DNA from 3 places in the Lysobacter sp. Hz25 genome. Region 1 is predicted to be linked to each of the others. Evidence: riboswitches for the same ligand, from Rfam matches in the RefSeq annotation. Region 1 holds a riboswitch; each other region holds the start of a gene.
The links. A riboswitch is a leader RNA that binds a small molecule or an ion and turns the genes downstream of it on or off. The one in region 1 is predicted to bind cobalamin.
Positions count from the first base shown of each region.

Region 1 (5,106 bases):
CTATGCGCGCGCACAGGAACTTGATTGGCGTGCCTTGCAAGGGATGGCAGTTGCGGTGCTCGGCGACAGCGCCGCGATGATGGCCATGCTCGCCCGGGTCGTGCCGGGTTCGGAGTTGCCGCGGCCGAGCGGTATCAGCCTGGCGTTCTCGGCCGACGGTTCGCCGCGTGCGTTGAGTTGGTTCGTCGTGGCCAAGGCGATGTTCCGCGACGATGCCGAAGTGACGGCCAAGCTGCGCAGCCTCGCCGACGGCGCGCCAGCGCAGCTCTACGAGGCCTTGGCGGCCGGGCCGGAGGACGGGCGCTGGCGCCACGGCATGATCGGCGTGGTCGCCGACATTGCCGGCCGCAGTTGGGTGCAATGCGGGCTGCGGCCGACCTGAGCCTGCGTTCATCGGTCGTGGGTGTTTCTGCGCCAAAAAACAAAAAGCCCGGCGATGCCGGGCTTTCCGTCGACGCTCGACGATCCGCAGATCGGTCGACCGCTCAGTTGACCGGTGCGTAGCGCAGGGTCAGGAACCACTCGCGGCCGGGCTGATTGAAGTACGAAGAGGTTTCGTACTCGCGGTCGAACACGTTGGCCACGCGTGCCTGCAGGCTCAGCGCGGGGGTGATCGCGTACTCGGCGCGCAGGTCGAGGGTGCCGTAGCCGCCCAGGCGGGTGCTGTTGGCGACGTCGTCGTAGCGCGAACCCGAGCCGACCGCGGTCGCACCGAAGCGGAACTTGCCGAAGCTGCGGTCCAGGTCGATGCGGGCGCTGTGCTTGGCGCGGCGCGGCAGGTCGTTGCCGCGGTAGAAGCCGACGCGGTTCTCGGTGTCGAGGACGCTGGCGCTCGCCGCCAGGGTCCATTGCGCGAACGTGGTGTCGATGCCGATCTCGGCGCCGCGCATGCGCGCCCGGTCGATGTTGTTGGGCAGGTTGATCGACGAGTCGTAGGTGATCAGGTCGTCGGCGCGGGTGTCGAAGCCGTCGATGCGGGCGTTGAAACGCTCGCCGCGATAGGCCAGGCCGAGCTCCCAGGTCTTCGACTCTTCCGGGCGCAGGGTCGCGTTGCCGAAGAACGGGTAATACAGCTCGTTGAAGGTCGGCGCCTTGAACGCGGTGCCGTAGCCGACGGTGACGCGCCAGCGCTCGGCGAAGTTCAGGCCCCAGGCCGCGCCGCCGGTGGTGTGGCCGCCGAACTGTTCGTTATCGTCGCGGCGCAGGCTGGCCTCGAACGACTGCGCGCCGAAGCGGCCCTGGTACTGGACGAAGCCGGCCTTGTTGTCGCGCTCGCTTTCGTCGTACACGGTGTCGCTGTCGACACGGTCGCGCAACCAATCGAAGCCCGCGGTCAGCACGTGGCCTTCGGCCAGGGTGAAGTCGCCCTGCAAGGTCGCACTGTCGCGATCGGTCTTGAAGAACCCCATCGGTACTTCGCCGAGGAAATTATCCGAGCTGTCGACGTTGCGGCCGGCCAGCAACTGTAGGTGGACGGTTTCCGACGGACGCCATTGCAGCTTGCCGCCGATCACCTGCTGCACGGTCTCGGAGCGGTTGACGAAGCTGCCGTCGTAATCGTTTTCGCCTTCGGCGCGCAGCGCCTGGCCTTCGATGCTCCACTGCTCGTTGAACTCGAGGCCGCCGCGCAGCGACAGGGCGTGGTTTTCGTAACCGTCGCGGTCGGGTTCGTCGGTGAAGCAGCCGGCGAACACCGGGAAGCCGGCGCCGCGGCAGGCGTTGATGCCCTCGGTCTTGCGGAAGCTGTAGTCGGCGCCGAACCAGCCGCGCTCGCTGCGGCCGCCGAAGCCGGTGCCGAATTCGAGGCTGTCGTTGCTGCCGCCGCCGATGTGCACGCGCGGCGCGAAGCCCTGCTTCTCGCGGCGGGTGAACACCTGGATCACGCCGCCGATGGCGTCGGCGCCGTACAGGCTCGAACGCGGGCCGCGCACGATCTCGATGCGGTCGATCAGTGCCAGCGGCAGGTCCTGCAGCGCGGCCAGGCCCGAGGTCGGCGAGCCGACGCGGATGCCGTCGACCAGCACCAACACGTGGTCGGACTCGCTGCCGCGCAGGAACAGGGTGGTGAGCTTGCCGGCGCCGCCCTGGTTGGAAATGGTGATGCCGGCGCGGCCGCGCAGCAGGTCGTTGAGGTCGCGCGCCTGGCTGCGCTGGATGGTCTCGCGGTCGAGCACGTCGACCGGGGTCAGGGTGTCGTTGACGCTGACCGCGGTGCGGTTGGCGGTGACCACCACCTCGTCGAGGTCGGTGGCGTCGCCGGCCGGAGCGGCGAGGGCGGCGGTGGGCAGCGCCAGCGCACAGGCGATGGCGAGCGACAGATTCAGGGCGTACGTGTTCGGGGCGGACATGGGTAAAGCTCCAGCGCGCGCACCCGGGGGCGCGCGACGACGACGGCGGAAGACGGTTGCGAGGAGGCAGCGGGCCGTGCAGACAGCCGGATAGCAGCCGCCGCGACGCCCTCCGCATCGCAACCTGTGGCGCCTCAAGGCCGGTCTCCGGACTCGCAAGCGCAGCGCCGACGCGGGGTCGGGCGGCCGATCGCGGCGCCTTCCCGTGCCGAGCACAGTGGCGGTTGCCGCGATCTGTCTTGCTTACCGTTGCGGGGGCAGTGCCGGACTGGCGCCGATCTTCCCGCAGGAGAGGGCGCGTCACCGGCTTCCCGTTTCAACCCGGCGATGGAGAAAGCCGCCGGGTCACCTTGAAGCGGTGCGCAGTCTACGCGAAGCCGGCGCCCGGGGCCAAAGCCGCGGACGGGCGGAGCGGCCGGCCGGAGGGGCGCAGCGGCGCCGACGGGCTCAGTCGCGCCCGTCGTCCTCGTCGTGGCCGCCGGGGCGGTCGTCGTCGTCCAGGCCGGTGCCGTCCAGACCGCCGGCCTCGAACGCGTCGTGGCGTTCTTCGGCGTGCACGGTGGTGTGCACCGGCGCGGCGGCCGGCTTGTTGCGCGGCGGCGGCAGCAGCGCGGTCGCGGCTTCGGCGGCCTGGATCAGCTGTTGCCGGCGCTCGTCGCTGATCTCCTGCCAATGGCAGTCCAGCAGCGCGCCTTCGATCGCGTACAGCAGGTTGAGCGTCGGCTTGAAGCCGGCGCGCTTGACGCGCATGAAGGCCTCGACCGTGCCGATCGCGGAAATGTCCTCGTGCGTGCGCAGGCCGACCTGGCGCAGCCAGGCCGCGCTCTTGGGGCCGATGTTGCGCATCTTCGGCGCGGTCATGCCAGCGCCTCCACGTACACCCGCGCCAGCGCTTCCAGGCCGGCCTGGTCGTCGGCATCGAAGCGGTCCGGGACCGGGCTGTCGAGGTCGAACACGCCGATCAGGGAATCGCCGTGGACCAGCGGCACCACCACTTCCGAACGCGAGGCGGCATCGCAGGCGATGTGGCCGGGGAAGGCGTGCACGTCGGCGACGCGTTGGGTCTGGCGGGTCGAGGCGGCCGCGCCGCACACGCCCTTGTCGAGCGGAATGCGCACGCACGCCGGCAAGCCCTGGAACGGGCCGACCACGAGTTCTTCGCCGTCGTAGAAATAGAAGCCGACCCAGTTGAGTTCCGGCAGGGCATGGCTGACCAACGCCGACAGGTTGGCGGCATTGGCGATACGGTCGCGTTCGCCGTCGAGCAAACCGCGCGCCTGGGCGAGCAGCTGCGCGTATTGCTCGGGCTTGTCGCCCGATAGTGCGGAGGTTTTAAACATCATCGGAGTGTAACAGCGGCATCCGCCGCCACTACCATGGTGGACTCCACGCCCCAGGGAAAAGCGCGAGATGAGTCACACCCAGCCCCCGGTGGAGGCCGGCTCCCGACCAACGGCCGCGCCCGCGGTGTTTCCGCGCGGCGTATTCGTCACCGGCACCGACACCGGCATCGGCAAGTCGGTGGCCAGCGCGAGCTTGTTGCACGCCTTGCGCGCGCGCGGGCTGCGCGCGGTCGGCATGAAGCCGGTGGCGAGCGGTTGCGAACGCACGCCCGAGGGTTGGCGCAACGAGGACGCCTTGCTGTTGCAAGCGGCCAGTGCGCCGAGACCGCACTACGACGACGTCAATCCCTATGCCTTGCCGCAGCCGTTGGCGCCGGAACTCGCCGCCGCGCAGGCCGGCGTCGAGATCGCGCTGGCGACGATCCTCGCCGCGCATGCGCGCTTGGCGGCGCAGTCGGACACGGTGGTGGTCGAAGGCGTCGGCGGTTGGGCCGCGCCGATCAGCGCCACGCTCGACCAGATCGACCTGGTGCGCGCGCTGGACCTGCCGGTGGTGCTGGTGGTCGGCCTGCGCCTGGGCGCGATCAACCACGCGCGTCTGAGCGCGCGCGCGATCCAGGCCGACGGCGCCCGCCTGGTCGGCTGGATCGCCAACGACATCGACCCGCACATGGCGCGCGCCGACGACAACTTCGAGATCCTGCGCCGGCGTCTGCCGGTGCCGTGCTGGGGGCGTCTGCCGTATCTCGCCTCGCCCGATCCGCAGGCCCTGGCCGGGCGCTTGCAGCCGCTGGGCTAGCGCGGCGATCGCTCTGCAGTCCGCCTGCGATCCGTGGCGACGGCGAAGGCCGAATCGCGCGCAACAAAAAACCCGGCAGCCGAAGCTGCCGGGTTTTTCGTATCCGCCATGACGGCCGGAGAGAGAGACGGTGCGCTTACTTGGTCGCAGCGGCAGTCGGAGCCGTCGCCTTCGCCGCGGCCTTGGCGGCCTTCTCGACGTTGGCCTGGGTGGCCTTGGCAGCGGTTTCGATCTGCGACTTGGCCAGCTCGGCGATCGCTTCGTTGGTCTTCACGGTGCGGCCGAAAGCTTCCTGACCGGTGCTGACAGCGCGCTCGAGGTTCTCGCGAGCGATCTGCGCGCCCTTCGGCCACAGGGTCTTGAAGGCTTCCAGGTCGCGGGCTTCGGCGGCTTCACCGAAGAAAGCGAAAGTGGCGTTGACGCGGTCTTCGATCGCGGCGACCTGCAGGCCGAACACGGCCTCGGCGTTGTCGAGGGCCAGACGGTTGACCTGAGCGGCCGTGTCCGCGAACTGGCGCGTAGCGGCGGCGAACTGTTCGTTGAATTGCTGGTACATGGCTGAGCTCCTGAAAGGTCCAGACGGAGAACGACTGGATTGTGCGGTGCAGCATAGGCG
Region 1 is NZ_CP175666.1:4,977,112-4,982,217, reverse strand. It holds gene ACKN61_RS20515 (hypothetical protein) at 1-382, shown strand, start outside; gene btuB (TonB-dependent vitamin B12 receptor) at 486-2,348, opposite strand; cobalamin riboswitch at 2,469-2,716, opposite strand; gene ACKN61_RS20505 (TfoX/Sxy family protein) at 2,796-3,209, opposite strand; gene ACKN61_RS20500 (GAF domain-containing protein) at 3,206-3,688, opposite strand; gene bioD (dethiobiotin synthase) at 3,759-4,490, shown strand; gene ACKN61_RS20490 (phasin family protein) at 4,627-5,046, opposite strand.

Region 2 (5,106 bases), 2.4 Mb from region 1:
CGTTGTGGCCGTAGTTGTAGCTCAGGTCGATCTGGGTGCCGCCGGCGGTTTCGCTGCGCAGGCCGAACACCGCGGCGCGGTCCTTGCTGACGTTGTGAATCTGCGGCAGGAAGCCGTTCGGGTAGATCGTCGGGATGTTGCGCGGGTCGCCGGCGAAGCGGAAGTAACCGTTGGAGAGCACGTCGCGTTCGCTGTAGCTGCCGAACGAATAGAAGCTCAGGTAATCGGTCGGGCTGTATTCGCCGTTGTAGGCGAACGCGCCCTGGTCGATCTCGGGATCGCCGTAGCGCTGCTCGACGCGGCCCTGGAACGGGCGTGCACGATTGGTCTGGTCCTGGTGCCCGCCTTGCGCGGCCAAGTGCAGCCAGCCGTTCTCGCCGAGCTTGATGCCGGTGTCGCCGGACAACTGGTACTGCTTGCCGTCGCCGGCGCTGTACTGGCCGTAGCGCGCGGCGATGCTGCCGGTGCCCGGCTTGTTGCCCTTAAGCACGACGTTGATGACGCCGGCGATGGCGTCGGAGCCGTACTGGGCCGAGGCGCCGTCGCGCAGCACTTCGACGCGTTCGATCGCGGCGATCGGAATCGCGTTGAGATCGACCGGCGAGGAGCCGCGGCCCTGGCTGCCGTTGAGGTTGATCAGGGCGGTGGTGTGGCGGCGCTTGCCGTTGACCAGCACCAGCACCTGGTCGGGGGCGAGGCCGCGGAGCTGCGCCGGGCGCACCGCGTCGGTGCCGTCGGTGATGGCCGGGCGCGGGAAGTTGAGCGAGGGCAGGGCGCGCGACAGTGCGGTGGCCAGCTCGACGGTGCCGGTGGCTTCCAGGGTCTCCGGGGTGATGATGTCGATCGGCGCGGTGGACTCTGCGACGGTGCGGTCGCTGACGCGGGTGCCGGTGACGATGACCTGGTCCAGGGTCTTGGGATCGCTTTGCGGCGCGTCCTGCGCGTAGACCGGCGCGGCGAGCGCTACCAGGAGGCCGAGGGCCAGAGGGTGACGTGAACCGGCGAAGGTGCGGCGGACGTGCATGACGACTCCTTGATGGGGATGACAGCGATGTCATTCGGATTTAACACGAACGTAACAACCGGTCAATGAAGCGGCCAAATTCTGCCTAACGCAAGTAGTAGAAAAGTGGTAATGGCACACTCTTTGCGGAATCTGGGGGTGGGCCGATGGCCGCTGCGCCTGGCCCGCTTGGCGCTTTCTGGCCCTCATCCCCGTTAAGCCTTCATCTCTAGCAAGCTGTCATTCCCCCCGGGTCGTCATCCCCGCGAAGGCGGGGATCCACCGGGTTTTCGTGCGAGAACGCTTGAAGTCTCTGCGGGCCCGGCGAGGCGCGCAGCGCGCCCAGGCGTTCATGGATGCGCGAGCCAGTGGCTCGCACGCGCATCCATTCACCCCCGCCTGCGCGGGGATGACGATCCGGGGGCTAAGCCCGGCGAGGGGCGCCCTGGCCGCAATCCAGAGACTTCAAGCGCCCTCGCATGAATTCCCGTGGCGTCCCGACCGCGCTCGACTGCTAAGATGCGCGCGCTCAAGGTGATCGCCGACACACAATCGGCGATTGAAACGGGAATCCGGTCCCCGCTTCTGGCGTTCGCCAGGTCGGTCAATCCGGAGCTGCCCCCGCAACGGTAAGCGAGTACACGCACCGCACGACGCCACTGTGTTCCGACACGGGAAGGCGCGGTACGGGAGACCCGGTCCGATCTCGGACCGCCTCCACTCGCAAGCCCGGAGACCGGCCCGGAGCGCGAACCGACAGGCGGAGGGCCATGTCTCGGGGCATCGGCGCGCGCGCCGTCTCTCCGTTCCGCCATCCCCCTGTCACGACCTGGTCTAGACCGCGCGGGTGAGGCGCGGCCATGGAGAGCCGACTGTGACGTTCCGTTTTTCCGCTGTTCCGCGCCTTGCGCGCATTCCCGCGCGCTGCGCTTTCGTATTCGCCGGTTCCGCATTCGCCGCCGCCGCACTGGCCGCGCCCGCAGTCGATCTCGACCAGATCGTGGTCACCGCGAGCCGCACCGCCCAGACCCAGGACGCCACGCTCGCCGCGGTGACCGTGATCGATCGCGCGCAGATCGAACGCCTGCAGCCGTCGTCGTTGCCGGAACTGTTGCGCGGCACGCCGGGCGCTTCCTTGGCCAATAACGGCGGCCCGGGCAAGGCGACGTCGCTGTTCCTGCGCGGCAGCGAGTCCGACCACGTGCTGGTGCTGATCGACGGGGTCAAGATCGGTTCGGCGACCAGCGGCGGCGCCTCGCTGCAGGACATTCCGGTCGAGCAGATCGAACGCGTCGAGATCGTGCGCGGCCCGTTCTCCAGCCTGTACGGCTCCGAAGCCATCGGCGGCGTCATCCAGATATTCACCCGGCGGCCGCAGGGCGCGTTCGTGCCGAGCTTCAGCGCCTCGGTCGGCAGCTACGCCACCCATCGCGCGACCGCCGGCGTCGCCGGCAAGGGCGAACGCGGCTGGTATTCGATCAACGCCGCCCACGAAGACACCGACGGCATCAACGCCTGCCGCGGCAAGCCCTCGCCGGGCGGCGCGGGTTGTTTCACCAACTCGCCGGACCGCGACGGCTATCGCAACGATTCGCTGACCCTGCAGGGCGGCTACCGCTTCAACGAGCAATGGGACGCCGAAGCGCGCTTGTTCCGCACCAAAAACCATAACGAGTACGACGGCAGCCAGAACAACGAGGCCGACGGCGTGCAGCAGGTCGCCGGCGCCAAGCTGCGCTACCGGCCCAGCGAGCGCGTCAGCCTCAGCGCCAGCGCCGGCCGCAGCGAAGACCTCAGCGACACTTACAAGAACGGCAAATACTCCAGCACCTTCGAGACCCGGCGCCAGCTCGGCTCGGTGCAGGGCGACATCGGCATCGGCAGCGGCCTGCTCACGCTCGGGTTCGACTGGCAGCGCGACCGCATCGACAGCAATACCCGCTATGCCCGCGACGCCCGCATCCTGCGCGGTGCCTTCGGCCAGTGGCAGCAGAGTTTCGGCGCGCATGCGCTGCAGGCCAGCCTGCGCCGCGACGACGACAGCCAGTTCGGCGGCGAGACCACGGGCAGCCTGCTGTGGGGTTGGAACCTCAGCGAGGCGCTGCGTTTGACCGCGAGCTACGGCACCGCGTTCAAGGCACCGACCTTCAACGAGTTGTACTACCCGGGCTACGGCAATGCCGGCTTGTCGCCGGAAACCTCGCGCAGCGTCGAAATCGGCCTGCGCGGCACCCACGGCGAGCGCCGCCAGCACGTGTGGTCGCTCAATGCTTACGAGAGCGACATCGACGACTTGATCGCGTTCGATTCCTCGATCGGCTTGCCCGGCAACGTCGACCGCGCGCGCATCCGCGGCCTGGAAGCGGCGTTCGACACCCGCCTGGCCGATTGGGACCTGCGCGCCAGCGCGACCTGGCTGGACCCGCGCAACGACAGCCGCAGCGCCAGCCGCGACAAATTCCTGCCGCGGCGTGCGCGGCAGAGCGCGCGCATCGATGCCGACCGCCGCATCGCGGTCGGCAACGGCGCATGGTCGTTCGGCGCCAGCGTTTATGCCGCGGGCGATCGCTATGATGACCTGGCCAATACGCGTCGCCTGGCTGGCTACGCGCTCACCGATCTGCGCCTGGGCTACGCCTTCAACGAGGCCTGGAGCGTGCAGCTGGCGGCGAACAACGTGTTCGATCGCCGTTACGAAACCGCCGCTTTCTACAACCAGCCCGGCCGCAATTATCTGTTGACCTTGCGTTACCGGCCTTCCCGCTGACGGATCAGCAGCCTCGGCCCGCGTCCGCGGGCTTTGCCGGCAACCACCGCGTTGCCGGCGCCTATCGAGAGTCGCCGATGAAAAATTTGCCCGGTCCCATTCAATTAAGCCTGTCGTGCCTGTTGTTGATGGCGATGATCGCCACGCGCTTCCATCATTTCGGCGATCTGTTGCATCTGCCCGATGCCTCGATGGCGGCGTTCTTTCTCGGCGGCCTGTATCTGCGCCGGCACTTGGGCTACGCGGTGTTCCTGCTCGCGGCGGTCGCCATCGACTACTTCGCGATCACCGGGCGCGGCCTGAATTTCTTCGACCACTACTGCGTGACTCCGTCGTATGCCTTCCTGCTGCTGGCCTATGCCGTGCTGTGGTACGCCGGGCGCTGGTATGCGCCGCGCATGCCGGCCGGTTGGCGCGGATTCGGGCGTGCGTTAGGCGTGGCCTTCGCCGCCGCCAGCGTGTCGTTCCTGATTTCCAATGGCGCCTTCTACTGGTTCGGCGGTCGCTACGCCGAGCCGAACTTCGCCGAGTACCTAAGCCGGGTCTGGCGCTGGGGCCCGCTGTTCGTGCGTACCACCATGAGTTACATCGCGGTCGCGTTCGTCGCGCACGCGGCGATCGCGCGCATCGCCCGTCCGCCGGGCTCGCAGCCGACCACGAACCGTTGATAGTCGTCCCTTCGCGTTCCGGAGCTTGAGCATGTCGAACCCTCTACCCGTCGTCTCCACCGCGGCGCTGCCGCTGGAATCGCGACAGGCGCTGATCGCGACCGCCGCGTCGCTGGCGCTGCTGATGATCTGCACCCGCGGTCAACACTTCGCCAGCGTCGACGCTTTGCCCAGTGCGTCGTGGGCGGTGTTTTTCCTGGTCGGCGCCTTGCTGCGTCCGGTCTGGGCGTTCCCGGCGTTCTTCGTGTTGTCCTCGGCGCTCGACCTGGGCAGCCTGGCGCTCGGCCGCATCACCGACTGGTGTTTGTCGCCGGCCTATTGGGCGCTGGCCCTGGCCTACGGCGCGCTGTGGTTCGGCGGCCGCTTGTATGCGCGCATCCACCGCGATCATTGGGGCACGGTGCCGCGGCTGGTGTTGGTGGTGCTGGCGACTTCGGTCGTGACTTACCTGATTTCCAAGGGCGGGTTTTATTTCCTGTCGGGACGTTATCCGGACGCGAGCCTGGCCGGTTTCATCGACCGCATTCCGCAGTACTACCCGCGCGCCCTCGGCACCTTGGCCGGTTATGTCGGCCTGGCTTTCGGGGTTTATGCGGTCGCGCGCAGCCTGGTCCTGCGCCAGCGCAGCGGAGCGCCGGCATGAGCGCGGATAACAACAACGGCGGCAA
Region 2 is NZ_CP175666.1:1,398,070-1,403,175, forward strand. It holds gene ACKN61_RS05830 (TonB-dependent receptor plug domain-containing protein) at 1-1,024, opposite strand, end outside; cobalamin riboswitch at 1,519-1,763, shown strand; gene btuB (TonB-dependent vitamin B12 receptor) at 1,917-3,770, shown strand; gene ACKN61_RS05840 (hypothetical protein) at 3,848-4,438, shown strand; gene ACKN61_RS05845 (hypothetical protein) at 4,470-5,081, shown strand.
Region 2: linked by a shared signal. The riboswitch ahead of btuB (TonB-dependent vitamin B12 receptor) and the one ahead of btuB (TonB-dependent vitamin B12 receptor) in region 1 are both predicted to bind cobalamin.

Region 3 (5,106 bases), 1.1 Mb from region 1:
GTGCGCGCGCCTTGGCTTCGCCCTTGCCGACGACCTCTTCGACCAGGCCGATGCGCAGGGCGGTGGCGGCGTCGACGCGTTCGCCGAGCAGCATCATCCGCTTGGCCCAGCCTTCGCCGACCAGACGCGGCAGGTGCTGGGTGCCGCCGGCGCAGGGCAGCAGGCCGACGGTGGCTTCGGGCAGGGCCAGTTGGGCCTGCTCCTCGACGATACGCAGATCGCAGGCGAGGGCGCATTCCAGCCCTCCGCCCATGGCGTAGCCGTTGATCGCGGCGATCGACACGCCGCGGAACGCGCTGAGGGTTTCGAAGGCTTCGCCGAAGCGGCGTGCGGCCTCGCGCGCCAAGGCCTTGTCGCCGTCGGCGAACTGCTTCAGGTCGGCGCCGGCGCAGAAGAATTTCTCGCCTTCGCCGGTGACGACCAGGGCGTAGACCTCGCGGTCGGCATCGAGGTCGCGCACCAGCTCGCGCAAGGCGGCGAGGCTGTCGCGGGTCCAGGTGTTGGCCGGGGGATTGCTCAGGGTGACGACGGCGGTGTGGCCGTCGATGTCGAGCTTCAGTCCGTCATAGACCTTTCCGGTGTGCTGCTTGTCGGCACGGCTCATCGCAATTCCTCTTCGGTGTTCAGCAGATGGCGCGCAATGATCACGCGCATGATTTCGTTGGTGCCTTCCAGGATCTGGTGCACCCGGCAGTCGCGCAGCAGCCGCTCGATCGGGTACTCGCGCATGTAGCCGTAGCCGCCGTGGATTTGCAGGGCCTCGTTGCAGATGGCGAAGCCGGCATCGGTGGCGAAGCGCTTGGCCATCGCGCACCAGACGATGGCGTCGGCGCTGCCGGCATCGAGCTTGCGCGCCGCGGTATGCACCATCTGCCGCGCCGCGACCAGTTGCGTGGCCATGTCGGCGAGCTTGAACTGCAGCGCCTGGAACTCGGCGAGCGGTTTACCGAACTGGCGCCGTTCGCCGAGGTAACGACGTGCGGCGTCGAGTGCGCCCTGGGCGGCGCCGAGCGAGCACGCGGCGATGTTGAGGCGGCCGCCATCGAGGCCCTTCATGGCGATCTTGAAACCGTCGCCTTCGCCGGCGAGCAGATGCGCGGCCGGCACCCGCACGTTGTCGAACACCACGCCGCGCGTGGGCTGGCTGTTCCAGCCGAGTTTTTCTTCCTTGCGCCCATAAGCGATGCCGGCGCTATCGGCCGGCACCGCGAAGGCGCTGATGCCGCGTGCGCCGTCGCCGCCGGTGCGCGCCATCACCACCAGCATGTCGGTGGCGCCCGCGCCGGATATGAAAGCCTTGGCGCCGTTGATCAGGTAATGATCGCCGTCGTGCTCGGCGCGGGTGCGCAGGGACGCGGCATCGGAGCCGGCCCCGGGTTCGGTCAGGCAGTACGACGCCAGGCATTCGCCGGAGGCCAACCGAGGCCCCCAGAGGTCGCGTACGGCGGGCGAGGCGTGCGCGGTCAGCATCCAGGTGGCCATGTTGTGGATGCTGATGAAGGCCGCCGTGGACGGATCGAGCGCGGCCAGTTCCTCGAACACGACCACCGCATCGAGCCGGGTCAGGCCCGAGCCGCCGGCGGCTTCGTCGACGTACAAGCCGCAGAACCCGAGCTCGCCGGCCTTGCCGATGGCCTCGCGCGGGAAGATGCCTTGCGCGTCCCAGTGCGCCGCGTGCGGCGCCAGTTCAGCCAGGGCGAAATCGCGCGCGGCCTCGCGGAAGGCGAGTTGGTCTTCGCCGAGCTGCGACGGCGGTGGACTGACCGCCTGCAGGTTCATGACGGCGGCCATCACTTCAGACTGATCGTGGTGTTGACGCCGTGGCCGAGCGTGTCGTCGTCGAACCAACGCGCGGTGACCGTCTTGGTCTGGGTGTAGAACATCACCACTTGCTTGCCGTAGGGGCCGAGGTCGCCGAGCTTGGAGGCGCGCGAGCCGGTGAACGAGAACAGCGGCACCGGCACCGGGATCGGCACGTTGATGCCGACCTGGCCGACGTCGATGTCTTCCTGGAAGCGGCGCGCGGCCGCGCCGGACTGGGTGAACAGAGCGGTGCCGTTGCCGTTGGGATTGGCGTTGATCAGCTCGATTGCGGCTTCCAGGGTGGCGGCGGCGAGCACGATCAGTACCGGGCCGAAGATCTCTTCGTCGTAGATGCGCATGCCGGGCTCGACCCCGGAGAAGATGGTCGGGCCGACGAAGTTGCCGCGCTCGAAACCCGGCACGGACGGCTTGCGGCCGTCGAGTTCGAGCCGTGCGCCTTGCTCGACGCCGGAGGCGATCAGGCTTTCGACGCGTTCGCGCGCGGCGCAGGAAATTACCGGGCCGACATCGGTGCCGGGCTCGGTGCCGGCATTGACCTTGAGCGTGCGCGCCTTGGCGACCAGCTCGGGGATCCAGGCCTGCGCTTCGCCGACCAGCACCGCGGTGGAGGCGGCCATGCAGCGTTGGCCGGCGGCGCCGAACGCGGCGCCGGCGAGGGCGTTGAGGGTTTGCTCCTTGTTGGCGTCGGGCAGCACCACCGCGTGATTCTTCGCGCCCATCATGCACTGCACGCGCTTGCCCGCCAGCGAAGCGCGGTGGTAGACATGGGTGCCGACCTTGGTCGAGCCGACGAAGGACACCGCCTTGATGTCGGGGTGGTCGCAGATCGCATTGACCACGTCTTCGCCGCCGTGGACGACGTTGAGCACGCCCTTGGGCACGCCAGCCTGCAGCGCCAGCTCGACCAGGCGCATCGTCACCAGCGGGTCCTGTTCGGACGGCTTGAGCACGAAGGTGTTGCCGGTGGCGATGGCCATCGGGAACATCCACAGCGGAATCATCGCCGGGAAGTTGAACGGGGTGATGCCGGCGCAGACGCCGAGCGGTTGCAACAGGGTGTAGGTGTCGACGCCGCCGGCGACGTTGTTGGCCAACTCGCCGAGTTGCAGGTTGCCGATCGCCGCTGCGTGCTCGACCACTTCCAGGCCGCGGAATACGTCGCCTTCGGCGTCGGCCAGGGTCTTGCCTTGTTCGGCGGTGAGGATCGCGGCGAGCTCGCCCATGTGCTCGCGGATCAGTTGCTGGTACTTGAGGAAGATGCGCGCGCGCGCGCCGATCGGGGTCTTGCGCCAGCTCTTGAAGGCCTGGTGCGCCGAACGTACCGCGGCGTCGACTTCGTCCGCGGTCGCGAACGGCACCCGCGCCAGCACCGCCTGCGTGGCGGGGTTGACGACATCGCGCCATTGTTCGGATCGGGATTCGACGAATGCGCCGTCGATCAGCAGCTTGACCGTCGCGACTTCGGTCGCGACGCGATTCATATCGTTCATTGTTTCGGCTCCGTGTCGCTCACCCGCGTGACGGGGATTGCGGAGCAAGACAAGTCGGTTCCACGCAACGGACATCGCGTCGAGCCAGCCCGTCCGGTTGCCCACCGCAACACCCGAGGACGACATCGCATGCGATGCCCGCCACTGGCCGGTCTCCGGGCTTGCGAGCGATGCGGAGCGATCCGCATCACCCCGACACCTTCCCGCGAGATCGCAGTGGTATTGAGTCGGGTGTTCTCGCCTACCGTTGCGGGGGCAGCGCCGGAATGGAGTCTGACGACTCGCACCGGCTTCCCGTTTCACCCTGCTCGCCGGTACGGCGGCAGGACACCTGTGGCCGGCGGAGTGTAGGCGCCGGATCGAAAGCGGACAAGCTGCGCTGCGCAAAGCTGCGCGCTCGTTCGCACGACGGCGTGGTCGGATTGATTCGAACGCCGCATTCATCTTGTTGCTGCGTGGATGTGTGACGACTCGGCACCACACCGCACTGCGGCGAATGGAATGCAGGGCGAGCAATGCGCGATGTTTACTTGCCCGCGTGGGAGCGCGCGTGCGCCGCATGTCGGTCGCGACGGCGCCCACAATGTCGGCCGCGTTCGCCTGTGTGCGAGGTTCAGGCGAAACGCGTGGCATCGCTCGATACTGTGATGGGCAGCGTGTATTCCTGGAAACGATACGGGCGAAATGACTGGCGCGGCGGGGACGGCTGTGAACGGGGGCATCCGGGTCGGCATGGGCGTATCGCCACGATGGGGAGCATCGGTGGCGGTGGATCGGTTCGTCGTCGAGCGTCGGCGCTGAAGCATCCCACGGGCAGTGGCCGCGCGGGTGACATTCGCATGCCGTTGCAAGATCATGGCGTGAGCGCAACGCGGCATTCTCGAAGGAGCGGCACCCGATGACCAAACGCGAACGACGCAACGGAACCGAGCAGCCCAGTGCCGTGGCCTTGCGCGCAGGGTTGACCCGCGAGCAGCTGGACGCGTTGACGACCCTGGAGCATTTCCGCTGGGAACTGCGTTTCGTTCGGCGGCCGCTGTTCCTGGAGCCGATTCCGGTGGTGTTCCATCCCGATGGCGAGCGTTACGCGGTGCTGGAGGCGGACGGTTCGCTCAATGAGAACCCGGGGTTCGAGATACGCCGCTGAGGGGGTTGCCGGTGGCGCGGGTTGGTTCGTGTCCGTGGCATCGCGGTGGGGGCTCTGAGGGTAGGAGCGGCGCGAGCCGCGACCGCGCTGCTTCGGTCTCGCGGCGTATCGATCAAGCAAGACCAAGATCAGGATCAAACGCCAAAAGCTTCCGCCACTAAAGCGGCGGGTAACTTTCTTTTGTCTAAAGCAACAAAAGAAAGTCACCAAAGAAAAATGCTTTTGCTTTGAATCACAGGCCCACACGAGCGATGCCTCCGCGGGGATTTTTCATACGGGACATCCCTGTCCCGATGAAAAACGGCCTGCATCCATGCAGGCCGCCCTCCGGGTCTTCGATTACCTTCGCTAGTGCGAGACGTCGCACAACAACAGCAAAGGCCAAAGCCACGACCGAGGCCGGTATTTGACACTGCCTGCGAAGTATCGTCGCCATCCACAGTTCGTGGTCGCGGCTCACGCCGCTCCTACCCTTAGAGCGAGATTCGTCGTTGCCGTTGCCATTTAGAGCTTGGCGTAGCCATGCACTGGCGAGACCGATGGAGACCCGGAGGGCGGCGCGCAGGGATGCGCGCCGTTTTTCATCGGCACAGGGATGTCCCGTATGAAAAAGCCCCGCGTCGGCATCGTTCGTGCGGGCCCTTG
Region 3 is NZ_CP175666.1:3,890,021-3,895,126, reverse strand. It holds gene ACKN61_RS15980 (enoyl-CoA hydratase) at 1-604, opposite strand, end outside; gene ACKN61_RS15975 (acyl-CoA dehydrogenase family protein) at 601-1,779, opposite strand; gene ACKN61_RS15970 (CoA-acylating methylmalonate-semialdehyde dehydrogenase) at 1,791-3,305, opposite strand; cobalamin riboswitch at 3,443-3,664, opposite strand; gene ACKN61_RS15965 (hypothetical protein) at 4,213-4,461, shown strand.
Region 3: linked by a shared signal. The riboswitch ahead of ACKN61_RS15970 (CoA-acylating methylmalonate-semialdehyde dehydrogenase) and the one ahead of btuB (TonB-dependent vitamin B12 receptor) in region 1 are both predicted to bind cobalamin.